2 regions of the Xanthomonas sp. 3058 genome follow, and region 1 is predicted to be linked to the other one. Evidence: predicted binding sites of a transcription regulator. Region 1 holds the regulator's gene; the other holds the start of a gene.
What was found. Region 1 encodes HrcA, which represses chaperone genes, less so after heat shock. Its sites were predicted from a motif close to TTNGCACTCNNNNNNNNNGAGTGCNAA; they were not measured.
Positions count from the first base shown of each region.

Region 1 (15,203 bases):
CTGCTCGATCGGGCGCGCAGCATCCTGCTGGACGTGGCCGATCTGGAAGAGGTGCGCGCGACATCGGCCGACACCTTGATCGGCACCATCCGGCTCGGCGTGTCGCCCACGCTGGGCGCGTACCTGATGCCGAGTCTGGTGGCGCGCCTGCACCGCGATCATCCGGCGCTGCGCGTGCATGTGCGCGAAGGCCTGCCGACCGTACTCGCCAGCGGCCTGACCAACGGCGTGCACGACCTGATCCTGGCCCAGTTGCCGGTAGCCGGACGCGGCTTGCATAGCGAGCGGCTGTTCCGCGAACCATTGCACGTGACCATGGCCGCCGATCACCCGCTGCGCGCCAAAACCTGCATCACCCCCGCCGATCTGCGCGGAACCAATCTGCTGACCTTGATGCCGGAATACCGCCTGGCCGAGCAGGTCGCCGCCATCGCCATGGATGTCGGCGCCAATGTGCTGCGCGATTACGAAGGAACCAGTCTGGATGCGATCCGGCAGATGGCCGGCATGGGCATGGGGTTGGCACTATTGCCGGACCTGTACGTGCGCCAGGAAATCCGCGAAGGCGACGATGTGGTGGTGCGCCCGATCAAGGGCGGTCGCTATTACCGCGAAATCGGGCTGCTGTGGCGGCAAGGCGCAGGGCGTGCGCCAGCGTTCGGCTTGATCGCAAATTTGCTGCGCGCAGCAGCCGCATAGGAAAATCCTATACAACGGATAAGCGCTCCGGCCTTGTCCTATCGCGGCAACTCGTCAATGCTTCACTGAACCCATCAATGGAAGTTCAATGGCGTCAAAGCGGATCGGATGGCGGGAAGCGGTGGGCTGGCTGGCGGAAATCGTCGGGCCGGACATGCCGTATGTGCGTCTTGCCCTGGTGTACGGCGTGGCGATCAGCCTGCTGTCGCTGGCCACGCCCATCTCGGTGCAGCTGCTGATCAACAGCGTCGCCAACACCGCGCTGCCCACGCCGCTGTGGACGTTATCGGGCCTGCTGCTGGGGCTGCTGCTGCTGGTTGCGTGCCTGAGCGCGATGCGGGTGTGGATGATGGCGCTGTTCGAGCGCCGCCTGTTTGCGCGCGTGGTGGCCGAGATCACGGTGCGCGCGGTGCATGCGCAGAACCCCTTCTTCGCCGACCAGAACCGCGGCGATGTGTTCAACCGCTACTTCGATCTGGTGGTGGTGCAAAAAGCGGTGCCCAGCCTGGCGATCGGCGCGTTCACCATCGTGCTGCAGTCGGCGGTGGGCCTGGTCGTCACCAGCTTCTACCACCCGTTCTTCCTCGGGTTCAACGCCTTGCTGCTGCTGATCATCTTCGCGATCTGGATGATCTGGTCGCGCGGTTCGATCCGCACTGCGGTCGACCTCAGCCACGCCAAGCACAATGCCGCGCACTGGCTGGAAAGCGTCGGCGGTTCCAACGGTTTCTACAAATCAAGCCGTCATCTCAATTTTGCGATGGATCGTTCCGAGGCGGTCACTGCGGCCTACGTCGACCGGCACCGGCGGCATTTCCGCTACAGCTTCACCCAGACGGTCGCGTTCCTGCTGCTGTACGCAGTTGCCAGCGCGGCGCTGTTGGCGCTGGGCGGCAGCCTGATCCTGCGCGGCGAGCTGTCGATTGGCCAATTGGTGGCGGCCGAGCTGATCCTCAGCGCGGTGTTCTATGGCATCGCACAGCTCGGCGCGTACCTGGACACTTTCTACGACCTGGTCGCCAGCGCCGAGGAATTGTCGCTGCTGTACGCCATTCCGCAGGAACGTGCCGTCGTGGCGGCCGGCAAGATCCCCGGCAACAGCGCGGTGCGGCTGGATGGCGTGGTGATCGAGGGGGCGCGTTTCGATTTCACCCTGGACGCCGGCGAGCACCTGGTGACGCTGGCCGATGGCGGCGCCGAGCGGCTGCTGGCGATGGTGCTCAAGCGCCATGTGGTGCCGGATCGCGGCCTGGTGATGGTGGGCGGCGCGGACCTGGCCACCTTCGACATGTACCTGCTGCGCTCGGAAGTCACCGTGCTCGATCGACCGACGATCGTCGAGGTCACCATCCGCGAGTATCTGGCAATGGCCTCGGCCGACGTGAGCTCCGAAGCGATGCTGGAAGCCATCGACACCGTGGGGCTGCGCGCACGCATCGCCGCATTGCCGCAGGGTCTGGACACGCGTCTTGCCGCATCCGGCTTCCCGCTATGGATCGGCGAAGTGATGGCGCTGAAGTTGGCCAACGCCTTGCTGGTGCGCCCACGCGTGCTGATGTTGTCGCAGCTCTACGACCTGCTCCCCGCAGAACGCCTGACCCGCGTGCTGGGGCGCCTGAAGGAGGCCGGCACCACCGTGCTGCTGTGCACCGGCAGGCCGGAAGACATCACCCTGGATGGCTGGTTCCGCCTGGAGCCCGAGCGCCAGCAGCGCTACGCCACGCGCGCCGAACTGATCGCATCCACCCAGGAGGCCACCAATGCAGCACGCCCCTGATCGGATCGCGCACTTCCCCACGCTGGCCTCGATGCGGCCACCGAGCATCGCCAAGGCGCTGGCCTGGATGCTGTTGATCGGCGTCGCCATCGCAGGCGCGATCCTGGCGTTCGCGCCGTGGGTGCAGACCGCCAGCGGCAAGGGCCAGGTGGTCTCGCTCGACCCGGGCGACCGCCAGCAGCAGGTCACCGCCTTCGTGCCCGGCCGTGTCGAGCGCTGGTATGTGCACGACGGCCAGCACGTGTCCAAGGGCGACCCGATCGCACGCGTCGGCGACCTGGACCCGGATCTGCTCACCCGGCTTGCCAGCGAGCGCGCGCAGGTCGCGGCGGAAATCGCCGCCATCCAGCAATCGCGCGCGGTTGCCGGCATCGACGTGGAGCGCAGCCGGCAATTGCTCGCCGAAGGGCTGGCCGGCCGCCGCGATTACGAGCTGACCCAGATCAAGGTGGCCGAAGCCGATGCCAAGCTGGCGGAGTCGCGCGCCAAACTGACCCGCATCGACATCCAGTTGAACCGCCAGTCCGCGCAGCTGGTGCGCGCGCCGCGCGATGGCCGCGTGCAGCAGCTCAACGCCGCCAGCGGCAGCGCCATGGTTTCGCCGGGCACGGTGCTGGCGGTGATCGCGCCCGAGCGCGTGGAGCGTGCGGTGGAGCTGTATATCGATGGCCGCGATGTGCCGTTGATTCGTCCCGGCCGCCCGGTACGCCTGGAGTTCGAAGGTTGGCCGGCGATCCAGTTCAGCGGCTGGCCGTCGGTGGCGCACGGCATGTTCGATGGCCGCGTGCGCGCGATCGACCCCAATGCCGCCCCGGATGGGCTGTTTCGCATCCTGGTCGAGCCGCAACCGGGCAAACCGGCGTGGCCGGCGCAGGAATTCGCCCGCCAGGGTGGCAAGGTGCGCGGCTGGGTGCTGGGGGAGACGGTGCGGGTGGGCTACGAACTGTGGCGCCAGCTCAACAACTTCCCGTTGGAATTCGGCCGGCGCCCCTCTGCCACCACGCAGGACGCTGGCAAGGCCAAGCCTGCCGCCGACAAGTCCGAAGACGACACGACGGGCAAGAAATGATGCGGCATCTGCTTGTCCTGCTGATCGCACTCTGCCCCGGTGCGGCCTTCGCACAGGCCGCGCCGCTCAGCCTGGATGAGGTGCTGCACTCCTCGGCCCGCTCTGCGCCGCAGATCGTCGAAGCGCTGGCGAAGGTTCGCCAGGCCGAAGGCAAAGGGATATCGGCCGACGGCGCGTTCGACACCGTGTTCGACATCGAAGGCCGCTCGCGCGAGGCCGGCTACTACGACGGCAGCACCATCGAAAGCGGCGTCAAGCGACCGTTCGAGAACAACGGCGGCTATTACTACGGCGGCTACCGCTCCTCGCGCGGTGCGTTCCCGGTCTACGAAGACAAGTCGTATACCGATCGCGGCGGCGAAGTGAAGGTTGGCGCGTTGTACGCGCTGTTGCGCGACCGCGTGGTGGACGAACGCCGTACCCGTCGCAGCGTCGCCAGCGCCGACATCAACGTGGCGCAGTACGAAGCGGAGATGGTGGCGATCGGCGTGCAGCGGCGCGCCGTGGACGCCTACCAGAGCTGGGTGGCGGCCGGCCTGAAACTGCGTGCGTACAACGACCTGCTGGCGTTGGCAGAGCGGCGCCGCAACGCGATTTCGCGGCAGGTGACGCTGGGTGCGCGGCCGACCATCCTGCTGACCGAAAACGACCAGAACCTGGTGCGCCGACGCGCGCTGGTGGTGCGCTCGGAGCAGGACTTCGCCAACGCGGCCAATGCCTTGTCGCTGTATCTGCGCGACGATGCCGGCATGCCGCTGATCGTCTCGGCCGAGCGCCTGCCTGCCGATACCTCGGCGCTGGAAGGCCTGGCCGGTGCCAGCAAGATCACCGCGCCGGTCGAGCGCCCCGATTACCGCGCCGTGCTGACCCGCATCGACCAGGCCACCGCGCGACTGATGCTGGCGCAGAACGATCTCAAACCGCGCCTGGACGTGAGTTTCGAGGTCAGCAAGGATCTGGGCGCCGCCGGCGTCGGCGGCCCGAACCGCTCGCCGACCGACGCCATCATCGGCTTCCGCTTCAGCGTGCCGCTGGAAAACCGCTCCGCCAAAGGCCGCGTTGCCGAAGCGCGTGCCGAAATCGAAGCGCTGGACCAGCGCAGCCGTTACCTGCGCGACCAGATTACGGTGGAAGTGGAATCGATCGTCATCTCGCTCAACGCCGCCGAGCGGCTGGCCAAGATTGCCGATGAAGAACGCGGCCTCGCCGACCGCCTGGCCGCCGCCGAACGGCGCCGCTTCGAGCTGGGCTCGGGCGATTTCTTCCTGGTCAACCAGCGCGAGGAAACCGCCAACGACGCGCGTGTGCGCTTGATCGATGCGCAGGCACGGATTGCATCGGCACGCGCAGAGTTGGCAGCGGCCACCGCGGACCGGGATGCGTTGCAGTTGAGTCGTTGACGCGTTGATGTCTGCGCTGGGCACGCGTGTGCGCATTGCGCCTGCGCCTCAGCCAATTGCGGCGCCTGCAGTGCCTGCGCGGTCGCGCTGCATCCTCCGCCCCGGAACGGGTTCGGCTTGAACGAAGGATCAGGTGCGCATGCCCCTGGCACCACGAATGCGGCGTCTGAAAATCACGAGCGCCGCCAACGCGAGATAGGCCAACGCGGCACCCACGACGAAACCACCCTGGCCAAAGAACCAGAATCGAGCCGAACCACCCGTGGCAATTTCTACAAGGGCCGGAAGCACAGCCCACAGAAAGAGAAAAGCAATAAGCGCAGCGACTGCTCCAAGGAACCAGAGCGCAACTCGATAGATCCGACGCCGCCCGCCCTGCGGTTTCGTTGCGCGCATAGCGTCCTTCCCTTGGCCTTTGCATGGCACGACAAATGCCCGAACAAGCATGCCACACCCGACGATGCCTGGCCTGCCCGGGAACATCGACACGCGAAGCCACCGGTAAGGAGCGCAGCACCCGCCTTCCGCAATCACTTTCCCCGCTCAGGACGATCCAGCACGCGTCCGATCCCGCTCGAATCAATCTCGTTCGCCGCTTCTGCCAATGACTGAAAATCGCTGCCCTCTTCGAACCCGATACGAAAATGCAATTCGCCCAGCGGCGTGCGCGAGGAATGGATCGAGGACAGATTCACTCCATGCTGTTCGAACACATGCAGCAACGCGCGCAGCGAACCGGGCTGGTCTTCCGGCAGATACACGCTCAAGGTCAGCGGTTCGGTGAGATCGGCCAGCAGGTAGCCCACCCGTTCGTAGGTGTAGTTGCCGGCGGCAAGCGAATCGCCTTGCAGCGCCTGCGCGTTGTCGTCGAGAAACCTGCTGCGGAACTGCGCACGCGCCGCATCGTCGCCTTGTGCCACCAGCGCGCGCAGTTCCTGCAGCTGCAGCAACAGCCGATCGAGCATTTCGCCGACGTACGGGTTACCGAACTGGATGTCCTCGTAGATCGCGGGATTGAGCGAGAGGATTCGCGCGATCACCGCCGTATCCAGCTCGAACGAGGCCGAGCGATACGGCATCAGCGCGCGCAGTTCGCCGAGCAACGGCGCGTAGTCGCGCAAGGTGCCGGCCTGCGCCAGATGGATGGCGTGCACCATCGCCTGCACCAACGCCATCACGCGGTCGTGGTGCTCGGGCGTGGCGTACACGCATTCGGCCTGCAACGCGGTGCACAGCGTTGTGACCCAGGTGGACCACTGCTGCAGGCGTGCCTCGCAGACCACCATCACCCGCCCTTTCAGCGTCGGCGACTTGGGCGGTGCGGTCATCGGATGCAGGCCGACCACCTCGGCCGGCGAGGCCAGCATCGCCGCGACCGGCGCCTGCTTGATCGAGGTGACGTCCATCCACAACTGCGATGCGGCGCGTGGGCCTGCGAGTTCGACGTAGCGCTGGATCAATGCGGCGGTGTGGCGAATCGGCGCGGCGAAGATCAGCACATCGGCGCGCTGCGCCAGCGTCGCCTCGTCCATGCCGCCGTCATCGGCAGGATCAAACCCGATCACCTCGAGTTGCATGCGTGTGCGCAGAAACTGCGCCAGCCAGCGTCCATAGGCGCCGGCAATGCCGACGATGCCGACGACCGGCTGCGCACTCATGCCAGGCGCTCGACGGCAAAGCGCGGTGCAGCAGCGAGTGCGGCCGGTGCGGCGGCCAGCACGTCGAACTCCTCGTAGCCTGCAGCCAACGTAGCCTCAAGCGCGCTGTGCACACCGCTGAGCGCATGCCCCACCGCCTGCTCGAATGGCACATCGCGCAGCAGGAAACCGATCAACAACGCCATCAGCACATCGCCGGTGCCGGCCACGTCGACCGGCAGATGCGGGCTGGCCCAGCGATACACCGCATCGTTGCTGATCGCCAAGGTCACCAGTTCGCCTGTCGCGCCGGCAACGCTGTGCGCGAGCACCCATTGCGGGCCGCGGGCGAGCAGGACGCGCGCCGCAGCGATGGCATCGTCCTGTTCCAGGCTGGGCATACCGGTCAAGCGTCCCAGCTCGAACGCATTGGGCGTGACCAGCCAGGCATGCGGTAGCAGCCGTTCGGCGAAGACGCGCTCCAGCCCCGGCTCGACGTAGGGTCCGGTATGCGTATCGCCGATCACCGGATCCAGGCAGTAGCGCAGCTGCGGCGCCTGCGGCAGGGTCTGTTCGAGCCAATCGGCGAACGCCTCGCCATTGGCCAGACTGCCGAAGTAGCCGGACACCAGCATGCGGGCACGCTGCGGCAGGCCGCGTTCGGTGGCCCCCAGCAACAGATCGGCCAACCAGTCGGCGGGCAGGATACGGCCACGCAAGGTGGCGTAGAACGGCGCATTGCTCAGCAGCGTGGTGGGCAATTCCGCCACGCGCAGCCCAAGCGCACGCAGCGGCGGCACCGCCGCGCTGTTGCCGGCGTGGCCGTACACCAACTGCGACTGCACCGAGATCACATCGATCGGCGACGGACCATCCGGGCGCTGACGGCGACCGTGGACCAGATGACTGTCGGGGGCATTATTCATCGCAGCATTTTACGCCAGCGCCACGGCGCGCCCACCGTCGATCGATGCGACCGTCGTTCGCTCGCCGCTGCGCGTACCGCCGCCAGATCGGTCTGTGCGCTGCCAACAGTCGATATCGCCCTTACATCTGCGGGCTCCCGCCGCACGAACGCAAATGCCGGCCACCGAGGCCGGCATTCGTATGGAGAACCTCGCTCAGCCGTGCAACTCTCCGGGCATTCGGAAGCGGGCGTCCGCTCCCCCAAATCCCGAATCGCCACGATGGCGCATCATCCCGGCGGGCCCGGCCACGCCGCCCTTGCGATTCCCCAATCCCGACTCCCGATTCCGGCCTCAGGACGTCATCCGATCCCAGAACCCCTTGACGCCATCGATGAAGGTGGCCGACTTGGGCGAATGCTTGCGTGCATCCTCGCCGGTGAAGGTGGCTTCGAACTGCTGCAACAGCTCGCGCTGATCGGCAGTGAGGTTGACCGGGGTTTCGACCACGACGCGGCAATACAGATCGCCTTCGCTGCGGCTACGCACCGAACGCACACCCTTGCCGCGCAAACGGAACAACTTGCCGGTCTGGGTTTCGGCAGGAATGCGGATTTCCGCTTCGCCACCCAGGGTCGCCACGCGCACGATATCGCCGAGCGCGGCCTGCGAAATGCGGATCGGCACCTCGCAATGCAGGTCGTCGCCGTCGCGCTGGAAGATCGCATGCTCGCGCACGCGCACTTCCACATACAGGTCGCCCGGCGGCGTGCCAGCGGGACCGGCCTCGCCCTCGCCTGCCAGGCGGATACGGTCGCCGGTATCCACGCCGGCAGGCACCTTGATCGACAGCACCTTGTCTTCTTCGACGCGACCGGCGCCGTGGCAGACCTTGCACGGATTCTGGATCAGCGTGCCGCGCCCATCGCAATGCGGGCAGCTCTGCTGCATGGCGAAAATACCGCGCTGGATGCGGACCTGGCCGCGCCCATGACAGGTGCCGCACACTTCCACCTTGCCGTCTTCGGACCCGCTGCCGTGGCAGGGCTTGCATTCGATCAGGGTCGGGATCTCGATGCGGCGCTCGATGCCGGCGACGGCTTCTTCCAGATCCAGTTCCAGTACGTAACCGACGTCGGCGCCACGTCGCGCAGCGCGCGGACCGGCGGCGCCACCGCCGAAAATATTGCCGAAGATATCGCCAAAGATATCTCCCATGTCCGGGCCACCCGGCCCACCGCCACCACCACCCATGCCGTGCTCGAATGCCGCATGGCCATGCGCATCGTAGGCGCGGCGCTTGTTGCCGTCCGACAACACTTCATAGGCTTCCTTGCACTCCTTGAACATCGCCTCGGCAGCAGCGTCGCCTGGATTGCGGTCCGGGTGGTGCTTCATCGCACAGCGCCGATACGCCTTCTTCAGCTCTTCGTCGCTGGCGCCACGGGCCACACCCAGCACTTCGTAGTAATCGCGTTTGCTCATAAGCGGGAATTCGGGATTCGTGATTTGAGATTCGTTGAAACGCAAAAGCGGACAGCGCGTGCTGGTCCGCCTTGGCGACGCGACGCGTAAAGGATATCGGGATGGAGATTGGCACGTTCATCGGCTGCCAATCCCCACTCCCGACTCCCAAATCACGGCTTACTTCTTGTCGTCCTTGACCTCGGTGAACTCGGCGTCCACCACGTCGTCGGCGGCCTTGGAGGCCTGCGCATTGCCGCTGGCCGCATCGGCGTTGCCGCCCTGCTCTGCCGCGGCGGCCGCTGCGTACAGCGACTGGCCGGCTTCTTCCAGCGTCTTGCTGCGCGCTTCGATCTGCGCCTTGTCGTCGCTCTTCATGGCGGTCTCAAGATCCGACAGCGCCGCTTCCACCTTGCCGATCACATCGCCACCAACCTTGCTGCCATGCTCGGTGATCGCGGTGCGGGTGGCGTGGATCAGGCCATCGGCCTGGTTGCGGGTCTGCACCAGCTCCTGGAACTTCTTGTCTTCCTCGCGGTTGGCTTCCGCGTCGGCGACCATGCGCTGGATCTCTTCGTCCGACAGGCCCGACCCGGCCTTGATCTCGACCTTCTGTTCCTTGTTGGTCTTCTTGTCCTTGGCCGACACGTGCAGGATGCCGTTGGCGTCGATGTCGAAGGACACCTCCACCTGCGGCATGCCGCGCGGCGCCGGCTCGATGCCGGACAGGTCGAACTTGGCCAGCGACTTGTTGAAGCGGGCCTGCTCGCGCTCACCCTGCAACACGTGCACGGTCACGGCCGACTGGTTGTCTTCGGCGGTGGAGAAGGTCTGCGAGGCCTTGGTCGGGATGGTGGTGTTCTTTTCGATGATCTTGGTGAACACGCCGCCCATGGTCTCGATACCCAGCGACAGCGGGGTCACGTCCAGCAGCAGCACGTCCTTGACGTCGCCGGCCAGCACGCCGCCCTGGATCGCCGCGCCCACGGCCACGGCTTCGTCCGGGTTGACGTCCTTGCGCGGTTCCTTGCCGAAGAAGTCGGCAACCGCCTGCTGCACCTTCGGCATGCGGGTCTGACCGCCGACCAGGATCACCTCGGTGATGTCGCTGGCGCGCAGGCCGGCGTCATTCAACGCGGTGCGGCACGGCTCGATCGACTTCTTGACCAGGTCTTCCACCAGCGCTTCGAGCTTGGCACGGGTCAACTTGATGTTGAGGTGCTTCGGGCCCGAGGCATCGGCGGTGACGTACGGCAGGTTCACTTCGGTCTGCTGGCTGGTCGACAGCTCGATCTTGGCGCGCTCTGCGGCGTCTTTGAGGCGCTGCAGCGCCAACGGATCCTTGCGCAGATCGATGCCCTGATCCTTGTTGAACTCGTCGACCAGGTACTCGATGACGCGGTTATCGAAGTCTTCGCCGCCCAGGAAGGTGTCGCCGTTGGTGGCCAGCACTTCGAACTGCTTCTCGCCGTCGACTTCGGCAATTTCGATGATCGACACGTCGAAGGTGCCGCCGCCCAGGTCGTACACGGCGATCTTGCGGTCGCCGCCGTTCTTGTCCAGGCCATAGGCCAGGGCTGCGGCAGTCGGCTCGTTGATGATGCGCTTGACGTCCAGACCGGCGATGCGGCCGGCATCCTTGGTGGCCTGACGCTGGCTGTCGTTGAAGTAGGCCGGCACCGTAATCACGGCCTCGGTGACCTTCTCGCCCAGGAAGTCCTCGGCGGTCTTCTTCATCTTTTCCAGCACGCGCGCGGAGATTTCCTGCGGCGCCATGCGCTTGGCATCGCTGGTCTGCACCCAGGCATCGCCGTTGTCGTGGGCGAGGATGCCGTACGGCACGTGCGAGATGTCCTTCTGCACTTCGGCGTCGGTGAACTTGCGGCCGATCAGGCGCTTCACCGCGTAGAAGGTGTTCTTCGGGTTGGTCACCGCCTGGCGCTTGGCCGAGGCGCCGACCAGCACTTCGCCGTCCTTGGTGTAGGCGACAATCGACGGCGTGGTGCGATCGCCCTCGGAATTTTCGATGACGCGGGCCTTGCCGCCGTCCATGATCGACACGCACGAGTTCGTGGTGCCGAGGTCAATACCAATGATCTTGCCCATGGATACGCTCCTGATGATTCTGTAGCTGTGTCCGGCGACGCCGGGTCTGGCTGAGATGTGGGGGTGGCGCGCAGCTGTTCAAGCCATCTGTGCGCATCTGTGTTCTAACGACGCGCCCGGCAGTTCAGCCGGGCGCTGGCAATCAGTCGTGCTTGGCCACGACCACCAGGGCCGGGCGCAGCAGCCGCTCATTGAGCAGATAGCCTTTCTGGAACACCTGCACCACGTGGCCCGGGGCGATGCCCTCGGCCTCGCCCTGGCTGATCGCCTGGTGCTGGTCCGGGTTGAACGGCTGGCCGACCGGGTCGAGCAGGGTCAGGCCGTTGTCGGCCGCGACCTTGAGCAGTTGCTTGTAGGTCATGTCCAGGCCATCGCGCAGCGGGCTGGGCTCGGTGCCGGCCGCGGTCAGGCCGGCGTCCAGGCTGTCGAACACCGGCAGCAGCTCGCCCAGCAGCTTCTCGTTGGCGAACTTGCGCGCGTTCTCGACGTCGCGGGCGATGCGCTTGCGCTGGTTTTCCAGATCGGCACGCTCGCGCAGGGCATCGGCCTTGACCAGCGCGATCTCGCTGCGCAGCGCCTCGATCTCGGCCTTGAGCGGATCGGTCTCGGGTGGGTTCTGGGACAGGTCTTCGGAGTCGAATTCGGGGTGGTCTTGGTTCATATGCAGTTCCCGGGCAAGCGGAACGCCCGCCCCAACGTCACCCCGTATGTGGGCGCGCGCGCGCGTTTCAAGCAAAACGATCGTATCGATCGCTACCGCTTATCGCGTGCCGGGCGGTTCCATGGCCGCCCCCAGCACCTGGGCGGCGGTCTGCACCAGCGGAATCACCCGGTCGTAGGCCATGCGTTTGGGCCCGATCACCCCCAGCACGCCCAGCACCTGGCCGTTGGCGGTGTATGGCGCGGTGACCAGCGAGACGTCGTCCAGCGACACCATGCCGGTCTCTTCGCCGATAAAGATGCGCACGCCCGGCGCCTGGATGGTGCGCTCGAGCAGCTGCAGGATCTCGCGCTTGCTGGCGAAGGCCTCGAACAGCTCGCGCAGCCGGTCCAGGTCCGACAGGTCCTGTACGCCCATCAGGCGGGTCTGCCCGGCCATCACCATGTCCTCGGCATCGGCCGGCACCAGCGCCTCGCTGGCCAGGTCCACGCTGTGCGCCAGCAACTGCTCCATCTCGTTCTTGGCCATGCGCAGTTCGCGCAGCAGACTGGCGCGGATATCCGACAGCGCGCGCCCGGCGAACTGCGCATTGAGGTAATTGGCCACCCGCTCCAGCTCGGCCGGCTCATAGGCCCGGCGCGGTTCGATCACCCGGTTCTGCACCTCGTTGTCGGCAAACACCAGGATCGCCAGCACCCGGCGCGCATCCAGCGATACGAAATCGATATGCCGGAACGCAAACTGCTCGCGCCGCGGCGCGCTGACCACGCCGACGAAATGGCTCATCGCCGACAGCATCTGCGAGGCGCTGCCCAGCAACGACTGGGTGCCGTTGCCGCTGGCCAGCTCGGCGCGCAGGCGCCGCACCTCTTCCTCGCCAGGGGGCTGCATCTGCACCAGGCTGTCGACGAATACCCGGTACCCATGCGCGGTGGGCACCCGCCCAGCCGAGGTATGCGGAGAGCTGAGCAGCCCCACGTCCTCCAGGTCGGCCAGGATATTGCGGATGGTGGCCGGGCTGACGTCCAGCCCGGCATGCTGGGCCAGCGTCTTGGAGCCCACCGGCTCGCCATCGCGGATGTAGCGGGCAATCAGCGTCCGCAGCAATTGGCGTGCGCGGGGGTCGAGCGTTGGGGACTGTGACGCGCGCATGGGATCATCCGGTGAGACTGGGCATAGATAATGTCTGGCCCTGCGGTTGGCAAGCGTCTTATTCCCTGCCGGCCCCTCTCACCCTAAGCTTCCCCAAAGCGTTCACACTCGATCCCATGCTCAGACACCTCTCCATCAAGGATTTCGCCGTCGTCCGCGCCACCGAACTGGAATTCGGCCCGGGCATGACCGTGGTGTCCGGCGAAACCGGCGCCGGCAAGTCGCTGATGGTGGACGCGCTGGGCTTTCTGTCCGGGCTGCGCGCCGACAGCGGCGTGGTTCGCCACGGTGCCGACCGCGCCGAACTCTCGGCCGAATTTCAGCTCCCGGCCCAGCACCCGGGCCTGACCTGGCTGTCGGACAACGAACTCGACGACGAGGCCCAATGCCAGCTGCGCCGGATCATCCGCGCCGACGGCGGCTCGCGCGCCTGGATCAACGGCCGCCCGGTCACCTCCTCGCAACTGGCGGAACTGGCATCAAAGCTGGTGGAGATCCACGGCCAGCACGAACACCAGGCCTTGATGGCCCGCCACAGCCAGCTCACCCTGCTCGACGCCTACGCCCGCAACGGCACCCAGCGCGAACAGGTGCGCCAGGCCAGCCAGCGTTGGCAGGCCTTGCTGGACGAGCGCGATGCGCTGTCCGCGCAGGGCGATGTCTCCGATCGCATCGGCTTTCTGGAACACCAGCTCGGCGAACTGGAACGCGAAGACCTGGACCCGGCCGCGATCGCCGCGCTGGACGTCAATCACCGCCGCCAGGCGCATGCCACCGCGTTGATCGGCGCCTGCGACAGCGTGGCCTTGCAGCTCAATGGCGACGAGGGTGCCTCGGCGCTGGGCCTGCTGCAGGACAGCCGCCACGACCTGGCGCGCGTGGCCGAGCACGAGCCGCGCCTGGGCGAGGTGGATGCGCTGCTGGACAGCGCCGTCATCCAGATCGAAGAGGCGCTGGCCCTGCTCGACCGCGTGCGCGACGACCTGGAGGCCGACCCGGCCCAGTTCGAGGCGATGGAGCGCCGGCTCGGCCGCCTGCACGACCTGGCCCGCAAGCACCGTGTCGCCCCGGACGAGCTGGCCGCCCAGCGCGACCGCATGAGCCTGGAAGTGGAAAGCCTGCGCGGCGCCGACGCGCGCCTGCAGCAGCTGGACAAGCACATCGAGGCGGCAATCGACGTCTGGCGCACTGCAGCCAACGCCCTCAGCGCCAGCCGCACGACCGCTGCCGAGGCGTTGTCGGCTGCCACCACCACGCTGATCGGCGAGCTGGGCATGGGCGGCGGGCAGTTCCTGATCCAGCTGCAGCCGCAGGAGACCCTGCGCCCGGACCCCAACGGCGCCGAACGGGTGGAATTCCTGGTCGCCGCCAATGCCGGGCAGCCGCCGCGCGCGTTGCGCAAGGTCGCCTCTGGCGGTGAACTCTCGCGCATCTCGCTGGCGATCGAGGTCGCCGCACTCGGCCTGGACAGCGTGCCGACCATGGTCTTCGACGAAGTGGATTCGGGCATCGGCGGCGCGGTGGCCGATATCGTCGGACAGAAGCTGCGTGCCCTTGGCGAAGAGCGCCAGGTGTTGTGCGTGACCCACTTGCCGCAGGTGGCCGCCAAGGGCCACGCGCACTACCGGGTCAGCAAGGCACCGGTGGACGGCATGACCCAGAGCGCAGTCGAACTGCTCGGCGCGCAAGCCCGCCAGGAAGAACTGGCGCGCATGCTGGGCGGGGTGGAAGTGAGCAAGGAGGCCCGCGCGGCCGCACGCAAGCTGTTGCAGAGCGCCTGAGCCGCCGGGCGCAGTGCCGGCCGCCATCGGGAGTGCCGAGACAGCCGATGGCGGCAAACGCACAAGGCGGCCGAAGCCGCCCTGTCGGTGTCGCTACAAGCGCTCGCAGTCAGCGCGGACGCTTCTTGCGCACGTACAGCACCAGCGAGTGCTCCTCCAGCTCATAACCGTGCTTGGCAGCGATCTGACGCTGCAGCGCCTCGATCTCTTCGCTTTCGAACTCGATCACGTGGCCGGTGTCCACATCCACCATGTGGTCGTGGTGGCCGCCGCGATCCAGCTCGTACACCGCCTGACCGCCTTCGAAATTGTGTTTCAGCACCAGGCCGGCAGCCTCGAACTGGGTCAGCACCCGATAGACCGTGGCCAGGCCGATTTCGTCGCCGTGGTCGAGCAACTGGCGATAGATGTCTTCTGCGCTGAGGTGGTGCTGGTTGCTCTTCTGTTCGAGCAGTTCCAGGATCCGCATCCGCGGATGGGTCACCTTGAGCCCGACTTTGCGCAGGTCGTGGGTTTCCATATGTTCTCCGTTCATTGGCGATTTAGCGCCAG
Region 1 covers NZ_JACHOF010000001.1:148,579-163,781, forward strand. Annotated here, with positions in the region: gene GGR61_RS00690 (hydrogen peroxide-inducible genes activator) at 1-699, shown strand, start outside; gene GGR61_RS00695 (ABC transporter ATP-binding protein) at 788-2,476, shown strand; gene GGR61_RS00700 (HlyD family efflux transporter periplasmic adaptor subunit) at 2,460-3,545, shown strand; gene GGR61_RS00705 (TolC family protein) at 3,542-4,945, shown strand; gene GGR61_RS00710 (hypothetical protein) at 5,075-5,341, opposite strand; gene GGR61_RS00715 (prephenate dehydrogenase) at 5,476-6,603, opposite strand; gene pdxY (pyridoxal kinase) at 6,600-7,508, opposite strand; gene dnaJ (molecular chaperone DnaJ) at 7,842-8,972, opposite strand; gene dnaK (molecular chaperone DnaK) at 9,132-11,057, opposite strand; gene grpE (nucleotide exchange factor GrpE) at 11,200-11,718, opposite strand; gene hrcA (heat-inducible transcriptional repressor HrcA) at 11,818-12,870, opposite strand; gene recN (DNA repair protein RecN) at 12,987-14,651, shown strand; gene fur (ferric iron uptake transcriptional regulator) at 14,761-15,171, opposite strand.

Region 2 (15,203 bases), on a different contig from region 1:
CAAGACCATGAGCCGCGCGCAGGTCGAAGGCAAATACGAGTTGGTGTTCCAGCTCGATCGCATCGGTCGTCTGCTGGATGCGCAGCCGTATCGCTTCCTGCGGTTTCCCAAATCGCGCTTCTCGCCTGCGCTGCTGCAAGAACTGCAGACCAGCTGCGCGCTGAGCCTGAGCGAGGATGGCGACGATGTACTGATTGCGTTGTGCTACGTGCAACGGCGCCTGCGCCCGCTGAATCTGTATCTGCGCGAACAACTGCCCGAGGCCGCGCATGCGGCCGCGCTGGACTACGGCCAGGCGATCAAGGACATGGCGCGCAACAACATCTTTCCCGGCGACATGCTGCTGAAGAATTTCGGCATCACCCGCCATCAGCGCGCGGTGTTCTACGACTACGACGAGCTGTGCCTGATCACCGAATGCACCTTCCGCGACTGGCCGACCCCCAGCACCTATGAAGAACAGATGGCTGCCGAGCCCTGGTTCCACGTCGGCCCGCGCGATGTGTTTCCCGAGCGCTTCGCGCTATTCATGGGCTTGCCACCCTCGCAGCTGGAAGCGGTCAAGCACCTGCACCCGGAACTGTTCGACCCGCAATGGTGGCGCGACCTGCAAACTCGCCTGCGCGAGGACGACTACCCCGACACCCCGCCGTATGCGGATTCGCGTCGGCTGGCCTAAGATGTTTCGTTTGCATGTGCACACTGGTACAAAGAGCGCTTGGATCAATGGAGAGTCGTGATGCAGTGGAAGCAAAAAATCGTGCTTGGCTTCGCTATGGGACTGGCACTGCTCGGTAATGCACAAGCGGGTTCCAGCAGCGCTCGCCAGCTGACCGAGGCGAGTATGAATGTATCGGGTACCCTGACACTGACCCCCGAGGGTGTCGTCACCGCAGTGGCGCTCAAGGATGAGGCCCAGTTACCGGTGGCCGTTCGCGAGCGGGTCAAGCACTCGATCGCGGCGTGGCGCTTCGATCCGGTGAAAGACGATGGCAGCGCCTTGCCGGCAACCTTGCCGATGAATCTGCTGTTGGTCGCCAAGCCGACCGATGACAATCGGTATCTGATTTCGATCCGTAGCGCGCATTTCGGCGGCGAGGCGCAGGATGTGGGGAGCGTGCGCTCCAAGGACATGCAACCACCTGCCTATCCGGTGAATGCCTTCCGAGGTGGGGCGACGGGTGTGGTCTATCTGCTGCTCAAGATCGGTCGTACGGGAAAGGTCGAGGATGTGGTCGCCGAGCAGGTCAATCTCACCGCGCTGGTGCCCGAGTCCAAGCGCGCACGCTGGCGGCAGGAGTTTGCCGATGCGTCCATGAGCAAGGCGCGTCATTGGGAGTTTCTTCCGCCAACCGAGGGCCCTGACGTCAATGCTCCTTTCTGGGTGATGCGCGTGCCGGTGACGTTCGAGATTGCCTCATCCGAGCGCGACCTAAACGCCAGGCAGAAGCAGTGGCAGGCCTACCTGCCGGGCCCGCGTCAGGCTGCGCCGTGGCGTAATGAAAGGAGTGACGCCGTATCGATCGACAGTCCTGATGCGCTGTCTGGCTATGGCTTGTTTTCGGTGCGAGGAGAAGGCGTTCGCTTGGCGACGCCGCTGCAGGAGGGATAAGGGAAGAGGGGCTTGCGCCTTGCTCCCGCGCGACGCGCTCTGTCAGGCAGATAACCAGATCTGGTTTTTGTGTCGTGCCATCGAGCAGCGGCTGTCACCGTTGCTGCAGGTGTCATGCCAAGCGCTTCGCATCGAATACCGGAGACTCTGCATCATCACCCAACTACAAAAAAGCCCCGCGATGCGGGGCTTTTTTGTATCGAGAATGCCGAGCGACTCAGCGCTTCATCGAACTGAAGAACTCGTCGTTGGACTTGGTGGTCTTCATCTTGTCCAGCAGGAATTCCATTGCCGCGATCTCGTCCATCGGGTGCAACAGCTTGCGCAGGATCCATATCTTCTGCAGCAGCTCCGGCTCGATCAACAGATCTTCGCGACGCGTGCCCGAGCGGTTGATGTCGATCGCCGGGTAGACGCGCTTTTCGGTGATGCGACGGTTCAAATGCACTTCGCTGTTGCCGGTGCCCTTGAACTCTTCGTAGATCACCTCGTCCATCTTGCTGCCGGTCTCGACCAGCGCGGTGGCGATGATGGTCAGCGAGCCGCCTTCTTCGACGTTACGGGCCGCACCGAAAAAGCGCTTCGGACGGTGCAGCGCGTTGGCATCCACACCACCGGTGAGCACCTTGCCGGAGCTGGGCACCACGTTGTTGTAGGCGCGCGCCAGACGGGTGATCGAGTCGAGCAGGATCACCACGTCCTTCTTGTGCTCGACCAGGCGCTTGGCCCGCTCGATCACCATCTCGGCGACCTGCACGTGGCGCGCGGCCGGTTCGTCGAAGGTGGAGGAGATGACCTCGCCGCGCACGGTGCGCTGCATTTCGGTCACTTCTTCCGGGCGCTCGTCGATCAGCAGCACGATCATGTGCACTTCGGGATGATTGCTGGTGATGGCCGTGGCCACCTGCTGCATCATCATCGTCTTGCCGGCCTTGGGCGGGGACACGATCAGCGCACGCTGACCCTTGCCCTGCGGCGCCATTAGATCCAGGATGCGGCCGGTGATGTCCTCGGTGGACCCATCGCCACGCTCCAGACGGAAGCGGCGGCGCGGGAACAGCGGGGTCAGGTTCTCGAACAGCACCTTGTTCTTGCTGGCTTCCAGCGGCTCGCCGTTGATGGTGTCCACGATCGACAGCGCAAAATAGCGTTCGCCGTCCTTGGGGAAGCGGATGCGGCCGGACAGATGGTCGCCGGTGCGCAGGTTGAAGCGGCGGATCTGGCTGGGCGAGATATACGTATCGTCCGGGCCGGCCAGGTAGCTGGCTTCGGCGGCACGCAGGAAGCCGAAGCCGTCGGGCAGGATTTCCAGTACGCCGTCGGCGGCAACGCCTTCGCCGTGGCGGGTCAGCACCTTGAGTAGGGCGAAGATCACGTCCTGCTTGCGCGCGCGCGCCACGCCTTCCTGGATGTTGAGCTGATCGGCGATGTCCAGCAGCTTCTGCGCCGGCATCCGCTTGAGGTCGCTCAGCGAATAGATCGGGAAGCCTTCCGGCACGGCCGGATGCGGACGTGCGATGAACGGCTCGTTGCTGCCATCGGAAGACGGCATGCCGCCGCCTTCGTTGCCGAACCTGTCGCGCGGCCCGCGGTCACGGCGGTTACGGAACCGGTCGCGGCGATTGCCTTGCTGGTTCTGCCCCTGGCCCTGCGGATTCTGCCCGGCGTTCTGGCCCTGACCCTGACCCTGTTGCTGGCCTTGGCCTTGGCTCTGTTGCTGGCCCTGGCCCTGCGTCTGATTCTGCTGTTGCTGCGCCTGGTTGAAGCGCTGCTGCTGCGACTGGCCGCCTTCGCGGGATTCGCCACGGTCGCCGCCCTGACTGGTGCTGGGCGGGTTACCGGCATAGGGGCCATCGCTGGACGTCTGCGCCGGTACCGAATCGGCAGCGTGCGACGGTGCCTGCGGAGCGCGTGGAGCGTCGGGTGCGGGGCTGGCGGGCAAGGGCAGGTTGGGCTGCTGTGCGCCGGCATCGTCATGGGCGACGGCGGTCTTGCTCACGCGCGGCTTGCGCACGCGCTTCTCGACAGGAGCGTCGACGCTGCTCCCGGTATCGGAGGAAGGATGATCGGACAAGTGCGTGATTCCTCGCTAAGAGTGCGAGCGCCCGGCTGGGGGGCGAACTTTGGTGATGGGAGTCTAGAAGATGTTTCTAGAGGGGTACGGCGGTGCACGAGCGTGCGCCGGATCAGCTGACACTATCACCGCTGCGCGCAACCGCGCAAGCGTCTGCCAGGGCCGCAGTTAACTGCTGGCGAACCACAGGGCGCCCATTGCTGGACGCCCATTCACTCAGGCAGCTGCGCCGCCCAGGGTCTTGTCGATCATCTGGGTCAGCTGGCCCTTGCCAACTGCCCCGATCTCGGTCGCCTGCACCTGCCCGTCCTTGAACAGCAGCAGCATCGGGATCGAGCGCACGTGGTACTTGACGGCCAAGGCGCGGTTCTGGTCCACATTGACCTTGGCAACCTTGAGTCTGCCCTGATATGTAGTGGCCAGATCGTCCAGCACCGGGGCGATCATCTTGCACGGGCCGCACCATTCGGCCCAGAAATCCACCAGGACCGGTTCACTGGATTGCAGTACAGCTGTATCGAAGTCGGCATCGCCGACATGTTGAACCTTGTCGCTCACGTTGGGTCTCCTGGAAACCAAAACGGCCCACCCGACCGGGCAGGCCGCCACATTGCGTTAAACTGGGGCATTGCGCGACTGAATCAAGTGTCAGTCCTGAAGCCGCGCTGTCCGCCACAACTGCCGCAGTTTGCGACGCTGTCGGCATCGATGCAAGCCGCGCCCGGGCTGCCCAGGGCGCCTCACGAAGACGGAATAATGAGCGACAAACCGCTGACCGATTTGACTTTTTCCACGTTCGACCTGCATCCGGCGCTGATCACCGGGCTGGAGAGCGCCGGGTTTACCCGCTGTACCCCGATCCAGGCGCTGACCCTGCCGGTCGCGCTGCCCGGCGGCGATGTCGCCGGGCAGGCCCAGACCGGCACCGGCAAGACCCTGGCGTTCCTGGTGGCGGTGATGAACCGCCTGCTGATCCGTCCGGCGCTGGCCGACCGCAAGCCGGAAGACCCGCGCGCGCTGATCCTGGCCCCGACCCGCGAACTGGCGATCCAGATCCACAAGGACGCGGTCAAGTTCGGTGCCGACCTGGGCCTGCGCTTTGCGCTGGTCTACGGCGGGGTGGACTACGACAAGCAGCGCGAGCTGCTGCAGCAGGGCGTGGACGTGATCATCGCCACCCCGGGCCGGCTGATCGACTACGTCAAGCAGCACAAGGTGGTCTCGCTGCACGCCTGCGAGATCTGCGTGCTGGACGAAGCCGACCGCATGTTCGACCTGGGCTTCATCAAGGACATCCGTTTCCTGCTGCGGCGCATGCCCGAGCGCGGCACCCGGCAGACGCTGCTGTTCTCGGCCACGCTCAGCCATCGCGTGCTCGAGCTCGCCTACGAGCATATGAACGAGCCGGAAAAGCTGGTGGTCGAGACCGAGACCATCACCGCCGCACGGGTGCGCCAGCGCATTTATTTCCCGTCCGACGAAGAGAAGCAGACGCTGCTGCTGGGTTTGTTGTCGCGTAGCGAAGGCGCGCGCACCATGGTGTTCGTCAATACCAAGGCGTTCGTCGAGCGTGTGGCGCGCACGCTGGAGCGCCACGGTTACCGGGTCGGCGTGCTGTCGGGCGACGTGCCGCAGAAGAAGCGCGAGTCGCTGCTCAACCGCTTCCAGAAGGGTCAGCTCGAAATCCTGGTCGCCACCGACGTGGCCGCGCGCGGCCTGCATATCGACGGGGTCAAGTACGTCTACAACTACGACCTGCCGTTCGATGCGGAAGATTACGTGCACCGCATCGGCCGTACCGCGCGGCTGGGCGAAGAGGGCGATGCGATCAGCTTCGCCTGCGAGCGCTATGCGATGAGCCTGCCGGATATCGAGGCCTATATCGAACAGAAGATCCCGGTCGAGCCGGTCACCACCGAGCTGCTGACGCCGTTGCCGCGCACCGCGCGCGCGCCGGTGGAAGGCGAGGAGGTCGACGACGATGCCGGCGACAGCGTGGGCACGATCTTCCGCGAAGCGCGCGAACAGCGTGCCGCCGAAGAACAGCGTCGCGGCGGTGGCCGCAGCGGCCCGGGTGGCGCATCGCGCAGCGGCAGTGGCGGCGGTCGCCGTGACGGCGGCAGTGCCGATGGCAAGCCACGTCCGCGTCGCAAGCCACGCGTGGAAGGCGAAGCGCCGGCAGCGGCCGCGCCGACCGACACCCCGGTGGTTGCGGCGGCGTCGGTCCAGGCGCCGTCCCCCACCGTGGACGATGCCGAGCGCGCACCGCGCAAGCGGCGGCGTCGCCGTAACGGCCGTCCGGTCGACGGTGCCGAGCCGGTGGCGGCCATTCCGGTGCCCGCGCCCGTCGCGCCGCGCAAACCGACCCAGGTGGTCGCCAAGCCGGTGCGCAGCGTTGCCAAGCCGTCAGGCAACCCGTCGCTGCTGAGCCGTATCGGCCGTCGCCTGCGGTCGCTGGTCTCCGGTAACTGATCGTTTGCGATCTCAATCGCATCGCCGGACGTCGGCGATGCGACGCAAGCGCTGGCGCTCCGGCATAATCGCTGGATGACCGTCCTGCGTTTCGACAATGTCAGCAAGCACTACGCCGGGGGCCACCAGGCGCTGACCGATGTCAGCTTCGAAGTGGCCGATGGCGAGATGCTGTTCGTGACCGGCCACTCCGGCGCCGGCAAAAGCACCCTGCTCAAATTGATCCACCTCAGCGAGCGGCCCAGCCAGGGTGCAGTGCTGCTGGGCGAACGCAACCTGCTCAAGGTGCGCGGCCGGCAGATTCCGCTGCATCGTCGCCAGGTGGGCGCGGTCTATCAGGACCATCGCCTGCTCAACGACCGCAGCATCGCCGAGAACGTGGCGTTGCCGCTGATCCTGCGCGGCACCCGCCGTAACGAGATCGGCAAGCGGGTGCGTTCGGCACTGGAGCGGATCGGTCTGGCGCATCGCGAGAAGGCGTTGCCGTCGCAGCTGTCGGCCGGCGAGCAGCAGCGCGTGGGCATCGCCCGCGCCATCGTCGGTGAACCGCGCCTGCTGGTGGCCGATGAGCCCACCGGTAATCTCGATCCGGCACTGGCGGCAGAAATCATGCAGTTGTTCGCCGAACTGCCGGCGCGCGGCACCAGCGTGCTGGTGGTCAGCCATGATCTGGCGCTGCTCAAGCAGATGCGCAAGCGCGTGCTGATCCTGGACCACGGCCGGTTGGTCGATGACATCTCGCCGCAGGATCTGGCCGAATGAGCAAGCTCGCCAATACCGAAGCCGTCGCGCCCTCGCGCTTTGGCGTGTGGATCGACCACCACCTGCACAGCATCGCCTTCAGCCTGGGCCGGGCGACGCGCAAGCCGTGGGCCACCTTGCTGACCGTCGTGGTGATGGCGCTGGCGCTGGCCTTGCCGCTGGGGCTGTCGATCGCGCTGGACAACGTCAAGCTGCTGGCCGGCAGCGTGCAGCAGTCGCGCGAGATCAATCTGTTCCTGAAGGTCGAGATCGGCGCCGATGCCGCGCAGGCCCTGGCCGGCGAGCTGCGTGCGCGCCCGGATGTCGCCCAGGTCACGCTGCGCACACCGGCGCAGGGGCTGGCCGACCTGCGTGAGAGCGCCAAGCTCGACGAAGCGATCGATGCGCTCGGCGACAACCCGTTGCCGACCTTGTTGATCGTCACGCCGACCGATACTGCCGACGATGCGCAGCTGGCCGGCGCGCTGCAGGCGCTGCCGCAGACCGATCAGGTGCAGCACGACGCGCTGTGGCGCAAGCGCCTGGATGGATGGCTGCACTTCGGCGAGCGGCTGGTGCAGGTGTTGTCTGCATTGCTGGGTGTCGGCGCGGTGCTGGTGGTCGGCAATACGGTGCGGCTGGATATCCAGTCGCGGCGCGAGGAAATCGGCGTGCTGCAATTGCTGGGCGCCAGCGACGGCTTCATCCGTCGCCCGTTCCTGTATCTGGGCGCCTGGTACGGGCTCGGCGCCGGCGCTGTCGCGCTCGCATTGATCGCCGCCTCCGGGCTGGCGCTGCGTGCGCCGCTGGCGACCCTGGCCGACAGCTACGGCAGTTCCTTTACCCTGCACGGGCTGGATCTGCTGCATTCTGCGATGGTGCTGGTCGGCACCCTGGTCCTGGGTTGGCTGGGCGCCTGGCTGGTGACCGGCCATTTCCTTCGCCAGACCCGTCCCACCGAGACCTGACACCTGCCATGCATCCATCAGACCTCAAGCATCTGATCAGCGACGCGCCGCGCGTGATGGTGGTCGATGGGTCCAAGCTGGTGCGCAAGCTGATTGCCGATGTGTTGAAGCGCGACCTGCCCAACGTGCAGGTGATCGGTTGTTCCAGCATCGCCGAAGCGCGCCAGGCGCTGGAAGCCGGTGCGGTGGACCTGGTCACCACCTCGCTGTCGCTGCCCGACGGCGACGGCCTGGCGCTGGCGCGCAGCGTGCGCGAAGCGGCCGGGCAGGCGTATGTGCCGGTGATCGTGGTGTCCGGCGATGCGCAGCAGCACCTGGTGGAGCGCCGCTTCACCGAATACGTCACCGATTACTTCGACAAGGCGCTGGGCCACGAAGCCCTGGCGACCTTCATCCGCGGTTATGTCCAGCCCGAACCGGTGGTGGGCGCGACCGTGCTGTACATCGAAGACAGCCGCGTGGTGGCCGAGGCGACCAAGCGCATGCTCGAACGCCAGAGCCTGAAAGTGGTGCACGTGCTGACCGCCGAAGACGCCTTCGCGCTGCTCACCGCCGAATCCTTGGGCCGCACCGAGCGCCGCATCGACGTGGTGCTGACCGATGTGACCCTGAAGGGCGAACTCAACGGCCGCGACGTGGTCGAGCGCATCCGCATCGATTTCGCCTACGGCAAGCGGCGCCTGCCGGTGCTGGTGATGACCGGCGACACCAATCCGCGCAACCAGTCCGACCTGCTGCGCGCCGGTGCCAACGATCTGGTGCAAAAACCCATCGAAGAACGCCTGCTGGTGACCAAGGTGTTGTTCCAGTTACGCCTGGCACGGCTTGAGGACCAGGCGGTCACGTTGTGACGGAAGTGGAGGCGCGTATCCAGCTGGAGCCGTCGTGGAAGACGCAGGTGGGCGATTGGTTGCTGCGCCCGGAGATGCAGGAGCTGTCCGCCTTCCTGCGCCAGCGCAAGGCGGCCGGGGCGCGGGTGTTTCCGCCGGGTCCGCAGATCTTTGCCGCCTTCGATGCCACGCCGTTCGAGCAGGTCAAGGTGGTGATCCTGGGCCAGGACCCGTATCACGGCGAAGGCCAGGCGCATGGGCTGTGCTTTTCGGTACTGCCCGGCGTGCCGGTGCCGCCGTCGCTGCTCAACATCTACAAGGAGATCCAGGACGATCTGGGCATCGCGCGTCCGGATCACGGCTATCTGATGCCGTGGGCGCAGCAGGGCGTGCTGCTGCTCAATGCGGTGCTGACGGTGGAGCAGGGACGTGCCGGCGCGCACCAGAACAAGGGCTGGGAAGGCTTCACCGACCATGTCGTGGAAACCCTCAACCGCGAGCGCGAAGGTCTGGTGTTCCTGCTCTGGGGCAGCTACGCGCAGTCCAAGGGCAAGGTCATCGACCAGGCGCGCCATCGCGTGTTCAAGGCCCCGCATCCCTCGCCGTTGTCGGCGCATCGCGGTTTCCTGGGCTGCAAGCACTTCTCCAAGACCAACGAGCATCTGCAGCGCCGCCGGATCAGTCCGATCGACTGGTCGCTGCCGCCGCGTAACGTCTTGGACACCACCTCGGCCGGCGGCTGAACGGGCCCGGCGCCGGTCGATTCTGCAATGGAGTTGTCACGGTCTGCGCAGGGCTGTGGTGGTAATTTAAGGTTCGAATTCGGGATGCTGCGCGGTAGAACGCCGACAAGGCCAAAAGCTCGAATGTCCTATAAATGGAACGCTGGGAACTCTTTCTGTACCCGGCAGTCCAATAGTTCGACTGCTAAGATGGTGCCTATGAACCAGACTACCTCGACTGCCCTTGTGGCAAACAATCTCCCGATTCCCAGTGCGCTCGGTTCGCTGGACGCCTACATCGGTGCCGTGCACCAGATCCCGGTGCTGTCGGTCGATGAGGAACAGAATCTGGCCCGTCGCTTCCGTGACGAGCTGGATCTGGACGCCGCGCGCGAACTGGTCCATTCCCACCTGCGCTTCGTGGTGCACGTGGCCCGCGGCTACAACGGCTACGGCCTGCCGCTGGGCGATCTGATCCAGGAAGGCAATATCGGCCTGATGAAGGCGGTCAAGCGTTTCGACCCGGACATGGGCGTGCGTCTGGTCAGCTTCGCGGTGCATTGGATCCGTGCGGAAATGCACGAGTTCATCCTGAAGAACTGGCGCATCGTCAAGGTCGCCACGACCAAGGCGCAGCGCAAGCTGTTCTTCAACCTGCGCAAGTCCAAGACCCGCCTGGGCTGGCTCAATGCCTCCGAAGTGACTGCGGTTGCCAAGGATCTGAACGTCTCCGAGCGCGAAGTGATGGAGATGGAGTCGCGTCTGTCCGGTCGTGATATCGGCTTCGATGCCTCGTCCGACGAAGACGACGATCACGGCCCGCCGTCGCCGGTGAGCTATCTGGTGGCCAACGAGGAAGATCCGTCGCAGGCTTACGAGCGCCACGACAGCGAAGACAATCAGCTGCAGTTGCTGCGCGAAGGCATGGCCGGACTGGATACGCGCTCGCGCGATATCGTCAAGCGTCGCTGGCTGGACTCCGACTCCAAGGTGACCTTGCAGGAGCTGGCCGACGAGTACGGCGTGTCGGCCGAGCGTATCCGCCAGATCGAGGCGAATGCGCTGAAGAAAATGAAGGCGCTGTTCGTCGCCTGATCGGTTCGATCACGCGCGACAAGGTGCAAAGACGGCCCGGTTATCCGGGCCGTTTGCGTTGCAGGGGTGCAGCTTTCATGGCCTTCAAGACGCTGACGGACCGTCCCGGATGATGCGGCCGGCATCGTCGTGTTGGCCGAGGACAGCTATTCCGGCAGACGCGCCACCGGCAGATGCCAGCCATAGCGGATCGCCATGAAACGCAGGCCAAAACACACGCCGGCGCCGGTTGCCAGCGACCAGGCTTGCGGCACGCCGAGCACATGGCCGATGGCCACCAGTCCGCCGCCGGCAAGCGCGGCCACCGCATATAACTCCGCCTGCAACACCACCGGCGTGCGTGCGACCAGCAGGTCGCGTGCGATGCCGCCGCCGATGCCGCTGAGCATGCCCAGCAAGGTGGCGCTCAGCGGGCTGAGGTGGTAGTCCAGCGCCTTGCTGGTGCCATAGACCGCAAACAGTGCCAACCCGGCCGCGTCGAACAACTGCACCGGGTTGCGCAGCCGTTCCACTGCGCAGTGCCAATAGAAACCGGCGACGCCGGCCAGGCAGGCGGTGAGCAGATACTGCGGATGCACCAACGCAGCCGGCGGGGTGGCACCGATCAGCACGTCGCGCACGATGCCGCCGGACACCGCCGCCGCGCATGACAGCACCAGCACGCCGAACAGGTCCAGACGGTTGCGCACCGCCACGGTCGCCCCGCTCAGGGCAAACACGAAGGTGCCGAGCAGATCCAGCAGGAACAGCACAGTGGTCACGATCAGCGCATCGAATCGGGCCGCACAGCATCGCGCACGGCCGGTGGCGCTGTCATCCGTCCTTGCTGCTGGGTGGCGGGTCGTTGGTGGCGCCACCGAAGATGATGCGTGCGGCGCGCTGGTAGCTCCAGTACGCCATCGCCCAGTTCACCAGCACCACGAAGCGGTTGCGGAAGCCGATCAGGAAGTAGACGTGCGCGGCCAGCCAGAACCACCACGCCACGATGCCGGACAGCTTGAGCTTGCCGACATGCACGATGGCAGCCATGCGGCCGATCGTGGCCAGGTTGCCGTAGTCCTGATAACGGAACGCCGGCGCGGCCTGGCCGCGCTGACGTGCGCGGATCGCCTTGGCGATGTGCTTGCCCATCTGCTTGGCCGCCGGCGCCACGCCCGGCACCGGGCGGCCGTCCTGCTGCACCGACGCCAGATCGCCGCCAACGAAGATTTCCGGGTGGCCGGGCACGCTCAGGTCCGGCGCCACCACGACGCGGCCGGCGCGATCCAGCGGCACGCCCAGCGTGCGCGCCAGCGGTGAGGCCGCCACACCGGCCGCCCACACCACAGTACGCGTCGGCACGAAGGTGTCGCCGAGCTGATAGCCCAGCGCATCGATATGCGTCACCGGGGTGCCGGTGTGCACTTCCACGCCCAGCCGCTCCAGCTGCTTGCGTGCCTTGTCGGTGAGATCGTCCGGGAACGAGGGCAGCACGCGCGGGCCGGCTTCGACCAGGCGCACGCGCGCCTGTCGTGGATCGATATGGCGGAATTCGTCCTTGAGCGTGTGGCGGGCGATTTCCGCCAGCGTGCCGGCCAGCTCGACGCCGGTCGGGCCGCCGCCGACCACGGCAAAACTGAGCCAGGCCGCGCGTGCGGCCGGGTCGGATTCGGCTTCGGCGCGCTCGAAGGCGAGTAGTAATTTGCGTCGCAACACCAGCGCGTCGTACAGCGTTTTCAGGCCCGGCGCATGCTCGGCCCATTGATCGTTACCGAAGTAGGCATGGGTGGCGCCGGTGGCCAGCAGCAGCATGTCGTAGCCGAGCGTGTTGCCATCGGCGAGCACCACTTCGCGGCGGGCCGGTGCGATTTCAGTGACATCGCCGAGCAACACTTCGACATTGCGCTGTTCGCGCAGGATGTGGCGCAGCGGCGCGGCGATATCCGGCGCCGACAGGCCGGCGGTGGCGACCTGATACAGCAACGGCTGGAACAGGTGATGGTTCTGGCGGTCGATCAGGGTGATGCGGATGCCGGGATCGTCGAGTGCGCGGGTAGCCCATAAACCGGCAAAACCGCCACCAACCACGACCAGGTGCAGCGGAGCTTGGGAGGGGGAGGAGGTCATCGTAAGGTCCGATGGAATGCGACTTGGTCTTATCAGCATGCCGCATCGGCCATGAACATGACGCCTGATTGCGTCCTGCCTGCGGCATCATGTTGCAACCCATCGATCTGGTGACTGCATGCCGTCATTACCGCCACCGTTGCCCCCGCTGCCATCCTCTTCGCCCACGACAGCCCCGGCTGCTGCGCGTGCGACCGGAAACAAACGCAGTGGCGTGACGATCGGCCTGATCGGGTTGGCGGCCTGTGCGGTGCTGTTCGGCCTGGTGGTGCTGGGCGCGCTCGGCTGGCTGATCGTCTTCGGCTGGTCGCTGTTTGCCGATCAGGCGCGTACCGCGCTGCAGGACGATGCGGTGGTGCAGGAACATATCGGCCACATCCACACGATGCGGGTGGACCTGGTGCGCACCGGTCTGGCGCCGGGCGACGACGATTTCGTGTTCACGGTGGAAGGCGATCGCGGCCGCGGCCGCGTGCATGCCACCTGGGTCAGTGCCGGGTCCGAGCGTGAGGTCCTGCGCGATGGCGTGTTGACGATGCACGACGGCAGCCAATACACGCTGCCCTCCGACGATGCCACCGACAGCGAAATCGATACCGAATCCGCCAACTCCTTCAAGGAATGACCATGATCGACAATCCCGACAAACGCATCGCCTTGCTGGTTGATGCCGATAACGCGCCGGCCGGCAAGATCGACGTGGTGCTGGCCGAAGTGGCGCGCTACGGCGTGGCCAACGTGCGCCGCGCCTACGGCAACTGGAAGAGCCCGCACCTGAAGGGCTGGGAGGCGGCGCTGCACGAATATGCGATCCGGCCGATCCAGCAGTTTGCCTATAGCTCCGGCAAGAACGCCTCGGACATGGCGATGGTCATCGATGCGATGGACCTGCTGTACGCGCGCAATCTGGACGGTTTTGCGATCGTCTCCAGCGATGCGGATTTCACGCCGCTGGTGATGCGTCTGCTCACCGATGGCATGAAGGTGTATGGCTTCGGCGAGAAGAAAACCCCTGCGCCGTTCGTCAATGCCTGCTCCAAGTTCACCTATGTCGAAGCGCTGGGCGAGCAGGCGGCAGCGGCCAGCGACACCGCCGCCGGCCGCAAGGACGCCACCGCGCTGCGCGGCGACACGCGACTGGTGCAGATGCTGCGCAACGCGATCGGCAGCGCCTGCGAAGACGATGGCTGGGCGCATCTGGGTGCGGTGGGCAAGCAGGTAGCCAACCAGGCCTCGTTCGATCCGCGCAATTACGGCTATCGCAAACTCAGCGATCTGGTGCGTGCGATCGGCGTGTTCGAGATCAAGCAGGACGAGCAGGCCTTGTGGGTGCGCGATGCGCCCAAGGGCGGGCAGGCGAAAGCCGCGCAACCTGCGGCCGCTGCTGCAGCGCAGACCTCTCCCGCAAAGCGTCCGGCACGCAGGACGCAAAAATCCACAGCAGGAAAATGACCATGGCAAACGCAGCGACGCACTCGGCGACAGGCAATCCCTCGGTCACGTTATGGGGGCGGCGCAATTCCAGCAATGTGCGCAAGGTGCTGTGGTGCGCCGAAGAAGCCGGGCTGCCGTATACCTCGATCGAAGTCGGCGGTGCGTTTGGCGGTAACGACACGCCCGCCTATCGCGCGCTCAATCCCAATGGCGTGGTGCCGACGCTGCAGGATGGCGAATTGGTACTGTGGGAATCCAATGCGATCGTGCGCTATCTGGCCGCGCAGTACGCGCCGGCCTTGTATCCGCAAGCCCCGGCCGAGCGCGCGCTGGGCGATCGCTGGATGGACTGGACCACCTCCACGTTTGCCGGCGTGTTCCGCGACCTGTTCTGGGGCGTGCTGCGCACACCGGAGGCCGAGCGCGACCACGCACGCATCGCCGCAGCGTTGGCCCGCTCGAGCGAACTGCTTGCGCGCGCCGATGCGGCGTTGGCGCAGCAGCCGTATCTGTCCGGCGCGCAGTTTGCGATGGGCGATATTCCGCTGGGTAGCTTTATCTACGCGTGGTTCGAAATGCCGATCGAGCGGCCCGAGCTGCCGCACCTGCAGGCGTGGTATCAGCGTCTGCGTACGCGGCCTGCGTACCAGCGTGGCGTGATGACGGCGCTGACCTGAGTTGCGATGCGTCGTCCGGGCCTTCCCATGACGTCGCACGTGTGGCGGACGGCGTGGTATTGGCTTCGGCGTGATGGTTGAGACACTTGTCCGATCAAGAATCCACAACCGGGTGCGGTTGATGGAGCGAGGCGTGGCTCGGCTCGGTGTTTGGTTCACGGATAGCCGCACACGCGCCGACGACAGCACCGGCTCGATTGCACTGTGGGGAAATCGTCCCCGGCGCTGCCCCGATGACATCCGACTATCGTGGCAGCGCACGTGCGCGTGCGCATCACCGGTAATGCGCACGCGGGCGTGCTCCTGCCAAAGTGGCTTGGTCGGCAGCAACAACACCCGGCTCAATACAGATCGATCGGGTCCACATCCAGCGACCAACGCACCCGTCGCGCCTGCGGCAGTGCGTAGATCGCAGGCAGTTGCGCGTCCAGCAAGCGATGCAGCGCCGAGCGTTGTTGCGCGGACAACAACA
Region 2 covers NZ_JACHOF010000009.1:64,583-79,785, reverse strand. Annotated here, with positions in the region: gene aceK (bifunctional isocitrate dehydrogenase kinase/phosphatase) at 1-679, shown strand, start outside; gene GGR61_RS13140 (hypothetical protein) at 740-1,612, shown strand; gene rho (transcription termination factor Rho) at 1,830-3,686, opposite strand; gene trxA (thioredoxin TrxA) at 3,903-4,244, opposite strand; gene rhlB (ATP-dependent RNA helicase RhlB) at 4,443-6,158, shown strand; gene ftsE (cell division ATP-binding protein FtsE) at 6,234-6,920, shown strand; gene ftsX (permease-like cell division protein FtsX) at 6,917-7,867, shown strand; gene GGR61_RS13110 (response regulator) at 7,876-8,718, shown strand; gene ung (uracil-DNA glycosylase) at 8,715-9,440, shown strand; gene rpoH (RNA polymerase sigma factor RpoH) at 9,639-10,514, shown strand; gene GGR61_RS13095 (trimeric intracellular cation channel family protein) at 10,661-11,275, opposite strand; gene GGR61_RS13090 (NAD(P)/FAD-dependent oxidoreductase) at 11,328-12,620, opposite strand; gene GGR61_RS13085 (hypothetical protein) at 12,739-13,245, shown strand; gene GGR61_RS13080 (NYN domain-containing protein) at 13,242-14,072, shown strand; gene GGR61_RS13075 (glutathione S-transferase) at 14,069-14,731, shown strand; gene GGR61_RS13070 (primosomal protein N') at 15,073-15,203, opposite strand, start outside.
Region 2: a site for HrcA is predicted at 9,602-9,628, ahead of rpoH (RNA polymerase sigma factor RpoH). Genes of this name have one in related genera too.